One region of the Microcoleus sp. Pol11C3 genome, then DNA from elsewhere that is predicted to be linked to it. Evidence: riboswitches for the same ligand, from Rfam matches in the RefSeq annotation. Region 1 holds a riboswitch; the other holds the start of a gene.
What was found. A riboswitch is a leader RNA that binds a small molecule or an ion and turns the genes downstream of it on or off. The one in region 1 is predicted to bind cobalamin.
Positions count from the first base shown of each region.

Region 2: it holds a riboswitch for cobalamin, as region 1 does, so the genes downstream of both, QUA40_RS16770 (energy-coupling factor ABC transporter permease) here and QUA40_RS09040 (DUF1636 domain-containing protein) in region 1, are expected to answer to the same signal.

Region 1 covers NZ_JAUBQW010000026.1:32,885-37,063, forward strand. The annotation lists gene QUA40_RS09035 (serine/threonine-protein kinase) at 1-1,921, opposite strand, end outside; cobalamin riboswitch at 2,070-2,216, shown strand; gene QUA40_RS09040 (DUF1636 domain-containing protein) at 2,239-2,649, shown strand; gene cobW (cobalamin biosynthesis protein CobW) at 2,836-3,870, shown strand; gene QUA40_RS09050 (GTP-binding protein) at 4,052-4,179, shown strand, end outside.
Region 2 covers NZ_JAUBQW010000070.1:11,845-16,023, reverse strand. The annotation lists gene QUA40_RS16780 (FAD-dependent oxidoreductase) at 1-1,091, opposite strand, end outside; gene QUA40_RS16775 (Uma2 family endonuclease) at 1,334-2,116, opposite strand; cobalamin riboswitch at 2,350-2,496, shown strand; gene QUA40_RS16770 (energy-coupling factor ABC transporter permease) at 2,558-3,277, shown strand; gene QUA40_RS16765 (energy-coupling factor ABC transporter substrate-binding protein) at 3,281-3,613, shown strand; gene cbiQ (cobalt ECF transporter T component CbiQ) at 3,610-4,179, shown strand, end outside.

The DNA of each region.
Region 1 (4,179 bases):
GTAATGGAATAGCAGTAACTGATAGAAAGACGATAGTCACTCCTCCTAAAGCTACCATTTCCATTGGCTCAACCCATTCTAGTTGAGTGTAAAAATTTAAAAATACTGGCAATACTACTCCTAAGCTAGTACCAAATCCGGCAGTGATAAAGGCTATATTGGTAGCATCTACTTTAATATATTTTTGGGTCGTCAGCTCTGAAATTAGATTGTAAACTACCGAATTAGCAGTTAGGTAAAAAAGAGGAGCAAGGAAAATAAAACCTAGGATTTTTATATCAATTCCACCAAATATTAATTCCAGAAAACTATAGGATACACAACATAATGCAGATGACAATAAAAAGCGAAATAAAATACTTACAGGTCTATTCATATTTCCCAAAAAATGTCCAAATAAAGTTAAGATCGGAGCAATCATTATTACAATAAATGCACCTAATAATTGATATCTTGTATTATCGTCAAAGATTATTAAGTTAAACATGACTAAAATAACGACGGTCAAAATATATAAAATTAATCCAGTCAACCATCTATGTAACGCTCCAAACCAATAATTAGACTTAAGTCTATTTGATTTTGCCATGATTGTGATTTCAGCCATAGCAAGTCCATATAATGCAGTGGAAAAAATACCGAGAGCAGTCAAATAGTTGTAGTCGGTTAAATAGAGATGTGCAATCATGTTCAACAGAAAACCTGCTAATACAAAGCAGCACATAAAATTCAGCCTTCCCTTAGCTAATAAAGTAGTATTTTGGGGTATGGGTAGGGGAGATGTTGTGACTTGCAATTCTATTGTATAAGTATCAGGCTCAGAATTTGCGTGCAATACAAGCTGACGGTTGTAAATTTTATCAGCCAATAATTTACCAGTATCAATTATGATTTGGCAATCAACCTCATTGTTTTCAAAATTCTGCGGTTCAAAGGAGATCCAAGGGTGGTCGTAAGGTGTGTGCGGCGGGTCACTCGGATGTGGTGCGACTTCCCATCTGCCGCAAAGTATTGTATCTGGAATTGGGTTGCTGATTACGAGGGATTGTGTTAATATTTCTCTATAGTCCGTAGCAATACTATTTAGCCGATCGCGATTACTTCTCACTTTCGGCAAACAGCTAACATCCAGAGATTGAAGAACAGCTAAAGCATCAGCGGCTGACTTGTATCGGTCTTGCAATCTCGGTGCTACCATCCTCTCCAGCCAGTTCATCCAACCCTGCGGCAATGGTGGAACTAAATGCCGGAAATGAATGCTATAATTATCATCGATCAAGTTGCCGATATCCACAGATTTTGTACCAGTCAATAAGCAAATCAGCGTCGCCCCTAAGCCGTAAAGGTCGGATGCTTGTGTTAATACCCGGTTAAACATTTGCTCTGGTGGCATGAATCCCATCGTGCCTTTGACTACGCTGCTGGCGGCGATGTTTCCGCCTCCTAAGCGGGCAAAACCGAAGTCTACTAGGTAAACATTTAACTCGTCATCGATTAACAAGTTTTCCGGTTTGATGTCGCGGTGGATTACGGGCGGTTTCTGGGATTGCAGGTAAGCTAGAATTTCTAAAGTGGCGATCGCAATTTGTTTAATATCCGGCGGCGAGAAAGTCCGGGCGATCGCACTTTCAGCATTTTTGTACTCCTGCACCATGCAAAATCCGCTGTCAGTCCCGAAAGCATCGAAATAGCGGGGGATACCTGGAAAATCCAAACTTTCCAGCACTTTGATTTCTTGTTCGTAAGCTTCGTATTCCGCCCAGCTAGCACCTAATTGGGCGAATTGAAATTGCTTGATGACAACAGAGTTTGTTGTGTTAATTTTTGTGGCGAGATAGGTGACGCGGCCGCCCAAACTGTTGTATCCGAGTTCGCGGGATACTTGATAGCCATGTGTGGAAAAGTCGGGAAAAGCGTTCATAAGGTTTGATCGTTCGGACTTCAGTCCTTTAACCGTTATTTAAGAAGGACTAAAGTCCTTACTACGAACGGGGTTAATTTATGTGGGTAGATATTAAAAAGCGCTCTTACCAAGATAACTTTTTAGGGAAAGGGCGGCAAGTGTGGTAAGATTTGAATTCGCGATCGGTTCTAGCGGGGAGCAGCCGTTAGAGGAAACGGGGAAAGTTCGGTGCAAGTCCGGCGCTGTCCCGCAACTGTAATGAAACCCTTGTGGTTTCTCAAGTCAGAATGCCCGCCGATATCTAACTCACTTTTGAACGCATCTGCGAGGTACGGATGATGGATGGAATTAATGCGGCTGTACGCACAAAGCACAGTCTATTTGTTTGCACTGCTTGCGCTAGTGTTTGGAAAAACGGCAAGCGCGAAGGTAAAAGCGGCGGCCAACAATTTATGGAAAATTTGTCGCAACTCGCTAAAAATTGGGAGTTTTCTGATAAATTTGAGATTCAAGAAGTTGAGTGCATGAGTGCTTGCAGTCACTCTTGTGCGGTGTCTTTTGCGGCTGTGGGAAAGTACACTTATCTGTTTGGTGATTTACCTGCAAATGAGTCGGAAAGCGTCGAAGCGGTTCTCGAATGCGCGGGTCAATACTATGCTAAACCGGATGGTTTGTTGCCTTGGTCTGAGCGTCCTCAAGCTTTGAAAAAAGGCGTTTTGGCGAAGATTCCACCACTGGGAAATTAGATAGGTTTGTAGTAAGGACTTTAGTTTTTTCCTTCTCGTTCCTAGGCTTTGCCTGGTAACGCATACGCAGAGGCTCTGCTTGGTATTAAAAGCGCTCCTTTATTCCAGCGAGGCAGATCCTCTAGATTAGTATTCCCAGGCAGAGCCTGGAAGATATCCCATCACCAAATAAGCACAAAATTATCAATGCACAAAATTCCTGTTACTGTCATCACTGGTTTTCTGGGTAGCGGCAAAACTACCTTAATTCGCCACTTATTGCAAAATAATCAAGGTCGCCGCATTGCTGTTCTGGTTAACGAATTTGGCGAAATCGGAATTGACGGAGAACTGCTGCGCGATTGCCAAGTTTGCGACGAAGAAGAAAATGTAAGCAGCAATATTGTTGAACTAACAAATGGTTGTCTTTGCTGCACTGTTCAAGAGGAATTCTTGCCGACTATGCAGGAATTGTTGAAGCGTAGAGAACAAATTGATTGTATCTTAATAGAGACTTCTGGTCTCGCACTTCCTAAACCTTTAATTCAAGCTTTTCGCTGGCCGGAAATTCGCACCGGTGCTACTGTAGACGGTGTTGTTGCTGTTGTCGATTGCGAAGCTATTGCTAGCGGTTCTTTTGTCGGTGATATCGATGCTTTGATGGCCCAGCGGCAGGCTGATTCTAGTTTAGACCACGAAACTCCGATCGAGGAATTGTTTGAAGATCAGTTAGCCTGTGCCGATATGGTACTTTTAACGAAGGTCGATCGCGTAGATGCGGAAACTCACCAGAAAGTCCAAAGCTGGTTGCAGCAAGAGTTACGTCCGAGTGTGAAAATTGTGCCCTGCAAAGGTGGCGAAATTAACCCTGATGTGCTGTTGGGATTTAATGCGGCGGTTGAGGATGATTTGGAGTCTCGCCCGAGTCACCATGACACTGAGGAGGAACACGAACACGATGATGATATTAACTCGACTTTCTTTATTGCCGATCGCGAATTTGAACCTGAAGCTTTGGTGAAAAAGCTGCAATCCTTGATGCAGCAGGAGGAAATCTATCGGATTAAAGGGTTTGTGGCGGTTCCCAAGAAACCGATGAGGATGGTGTTGCAAGGTGTCGGATCACGCATAGAATATTTTTACGATCGTCCTTGGCAACCTTCCGAACTCCGCCAAACCAAACTGGTGATTATTGGTAGAGAGTTAGAGCGCGATCGAATTGCAGCTATGATTAACAATTAATTGTAATTTGAGGGGGCGGGTTGATCGATATTTTGAATTGCAGCAAATATTATTGGTAACACTCGCCTCTAGAAGCTCTCACGAACAATTTATTAACATTATTTAATATTGTGACTACTGCCAGCAAGTCTGGTGTAAAATAGCGATAATGGTTATCATTGTAAAATAATCGAGGTCAAGTATGGTGACTGCTGGGGCGATCGAATCAGTTCCTGTTACCGTTCTCACGGGTTATCTCGGCGCAGGCAAAACTACGCTACTGAACCGCATTTTAACACAGGAACACGGCAAAAAAGTTGCAGTCATCGT
Region 2 (4,179 bases), on a different contig from region 1:
CCCGTCACATTGCCAGCGTGTCTGATATAAATTTCTGAGGCATAAGTAACAGAATTAGCCCCCAAACTCTTTAGCCAAGTTGTAATAAATAACATCTCTCTTTGCATATTAGCTGTGGGTTTGCTCCCGCTTCTAGCTAAGGCTTCCGCTTCGCTGCCGGTGACTGCAAATAAAAGCGCATTCCAGGAAAGTCTGTCATTGGGAAGTATTGCTATATTTCCTTCATCTAAAATTACGCCTGTTTCAGAAAAAGATAGTTTTCTTCCTCTAAAAGAGTGGTAAGCTACAGACAGAGCCGGCGAGCGAACATCGATGTAATCGTTGCCCGCCCACAGAGTTTTGAGATTGCCTTGGGTGTCGATCATTTCCCGCCGGAGTTCTTCTGCTAGTTTGACATCCTTGTCGGCAGCGTACAGCAAAAATTTTTGACTCTCTGCATCGGCCAGGTTGGTAAAGCGTTTTAGATAAATATAATCGAATTCTTTCAGTGCTCTTGCACTGATTCCTTGGGTTTCAAAAACGAGGGTAACTGGAAGTTCTGAGTTAGGCAGACCAAATGTTTCAAATCCCTTCCGCTTTCTCACACCGGCAGCTTGAGCTAATTCGGCATTGACAGTGGCATCAATAAATTGCTTGCCGGCATAAACTATGCCTTTAGAGGTGGTTATAGTGGCAATTTTTTGGCCTTCTTTAGTGACTGATTGAATTTCTACTTTGCTGAGGAGATCGGCCCCAGCTTGTACCAGCATTTCTTTCAGCGCTGCACTGGCTTTGCGGGGGTCAAGTGCAATTGCGGTGACGCCGGATTTTTGTAAGAATTCTTTATAGATTGTCGCCGGTGAACCAAAGGTATCTAACTTTAAAGATTGTTGAAGTTCTTCACTAATCTGACTTCTATCTAAATAAGCAAGACCGCCTCTTACCAAATGGCCGCCAATCCCTTCTTGCAAGCTTGCTTTCGACATCAGCAGAATTCGCGGATAACGCTTTGTTCGGCGAAGATATTCTCTGGAGGCAGAGATAACAGCTAGAACTCCTGGAACTTCATCACCAAAACAGATGACATCGTAAGAACGCAGATCCATGACCATTATTTAATAACCTCTCCTGATTGTCATCTTTTCGAGCTGGATCTCAATGTTTGCCGTCAAACTCTCTGTTTTTTCCAAATCTAGCTGCATCTTTCCTGATTTTTGCGATAAATATTCACACATTTCTGGATGCACAAACCCGGTTTTTTCCAGAAAATCTTTCGTTGAGGGCGATCGATCTCGCTTGAAAAACCCGGTTTCTGAGTGTCCAGAGTGCCTCAGTTTTTTACTCTTGGCTGCAATTAGCTCAGATTATCAGGATCTATCCCCAACTCCCGCAATCGCTGAGCTAGTCGATCGGAACGTTCAGCCAATCGATCGGCACGCTGGGATTCCTGTTGGGCGCGCTGGGATTCCTGTTGGGCGCGCTGGGATTCCTGTTGGGCGCGCTGGGATTCCTGTTGGGCGCGCTGCGCTGATTCTTTCACCTGTTCTTCAGGAGTCAGATAACGTTTTCCATCGGCATCATACCAATACAACCACTCCCTGGTCACCCCAGAATAACTTCCCCTTTCACAACCAATCCCCAAACCAATTTCTGGCATCCAAACTGGATGTCCTGGCTGTAATTCATACTTCCCATTGACTAACTTGTGTACTTCCAAATGAGGTTTACGACGGCGGCGGGAAGAATAAATGACATAATACAGTACGCCTAAAGCTTGATAAGTCTCCAATTTTGTACTGTATTCCTTGCGATAAGTTGGGGAAACAACTTCCAGCACAAAAGTCGGCAGAACATTTTCATCCCACAGCACGTAACTGGGACGCAATTCTTCATCATAAAATCTTTCTACACCTAAACTCAAGAAAGCATCTGGGACAATGGGCGGTTCGTCAGGGTGATGATAAATACCCATATCAATGCCAAAAAACCAGTCCATGCGTTCTGCCCAAAGTATGAGCAATATTGCTTTTAACAACCCTGGTATTAATTCTTGCAGTTCGTTATCCACAGGCGTTTCATCTGAGTCTGGTAGTTCGTCGGCGGAGGGCAAGTTCCTCGGCAAGTTGTACTGTAACATTGCGGCTTTCCTCAAAACTCACTAATATTATACCGTGGATTTGTTGAGCGATAGTTGTTTATCTGGCTACAAACTCCTTGATAAATACTAAAAGAATATTTATTTAACGAACCGCGAAGGCGCGAAGGACGCTAAGGCAGAGAAAGAATAGAAGGAAGAAGATAGGTAATATCGACTGAGTTGATCTGAATGAATTTTTGTAAAATATTTGCTGAGACTTACGCGATCGACTAAACTATGTCTAACCAGTCGGTTCTAATGGGGAGCAGCCGTTAGAGGAAACGGGGAAAGTTCGGTGCAAGTCCGGCGCTGTCCCGCAACTGTAATGAGAGTCTTGTCGCTTTCTGAGTCAGAATGCCCGCCGATGTGTTAGTTTACATAGTCTCATCTGCGAGGTTCAGCGTGAAGGCCAGAAATCGGAAATTAGTCAGCCTGGGATTGATGGCTGGCTTGAGTTGTTATATTGTCCTGGGCTCGGCAACGCCCGCCGCAGCTATGCACATTTCGGAAGGTTTTTTGCCGGTGCAATGGGCTGCATTTTGGTGGATGGTGGCGTTGCCTTTTTTTGCAGTAGGTTTGCGCTCAATTACTCGCATTACAAAAGAACACCCGGAACTTAAACTATTGCTTGCTTTGGCGGGTGCCTTTACTTTTGTTCTTTCTGCTTTAAAAATTCCCTCGGTAACGGGCAGTTGTTCTCACCCGACGGGTACCGGTTTGGGTGCAATTTTGTTCGGGCCTTCGGTGATGGCGGTACTGGGGGCTTTAGTCCTGTTGTTTCAAACGTTACTGTTAGCGCATGGTGGCTTGACAACGCTGGGAGCGAATATGTTTTCTATGGCAATTGTTGGCCCTTTTGCTGCGTATTTTATCTATCAATTGCTGTTGCGAACTGGTAGCCAGCGGGCGGCAATTTTTTGTGCTGCGGCTTTGGCAGATTTGCTGACTTATGTGACGACTTCGATTCAATTAGCGTTAGCTTTTCCGGCAGCAAGTGGCGGTTTTATGGCTTCGTTTCTCAAGTTTGCTGGCATCTTTGCTATCACTCAAGTACCCCTGGCTATTAGTGAGGGGTTGCTGACTGTATTAGTCTGGAATTGGCTGCATTCTTACGGGAAGCCGGAGTTGGAAACTTTGAAATTATTGAGACAGGAGTCATAAGCCGTGAATCAAAAACCTACAAAAAATTACCAATCTACTTCGCGGCAAAATTGGCTTTTGGCTGGCGCGGTGATTGTTCTGGCAGCGTTTCCTCTCGTTTTTGTGCGGGGTAAATATGGCGGTGCCGATGACCAAGCTAAGAAAGCAATTACGGAAATTCAACCGGGTTATAAACCTTGGTTCAATCACTTGTTTGAGCCGGCTAGCAGCGAAATTTCAAGTCTATTGTTTGCGTCTCAAGCGGCGATCGGGGCTGGCGTAGTTGGGTACGTCATTGGGTTGTATAAAGGCCGATCGCAATCTCGGCAGCAGTCCGATCGTAAATCGTCAGAATGAACCATCAGATTGATAGTCTGGCTTATACAAATCGCTTGCGGGGGTTGCCGCCATCTCACAAGTTATCCTTTGCGATCGCCCTTTTAATTCTGTCTCTAGTTTCTGGGGCGATCGTCCAATTGTCGATCGCCCTTTGGTTGGCCGTCTGGATCGTCATCTATGCGGGTATTCCGGGGAAACTGTATTTACGGTTGCTGTCGCTACCGTTGATGTTTTTGCTGACAAGTTTGCCTGCTTTGGCGATGGGTGCGGTTGCGGGCGATCGAATCCAGGAAATTCAATGGGATATTTGGCAAGGTTGGGGCATTAGCATCGGTACTTTTTATCTCTATGTGAGCCGCCCTGGACTATACCAAGTGAGCGTGGTATTTGCCCGCGCCTTCGCATCGACAAGCTGTATGTATTTCATCCTCTTAACCGTGCCATTTACCGAAATCTTGCAGATTCTCCGACAATTACGCTGTCCAGAGTTAGTCACAGAACTGCTATTACTAATGTATCGGTTTATTTTTAGCTTATTGGCGATCGCCGATGAACTTTGGATAGCCCAAAACTCCCGCTGCGGC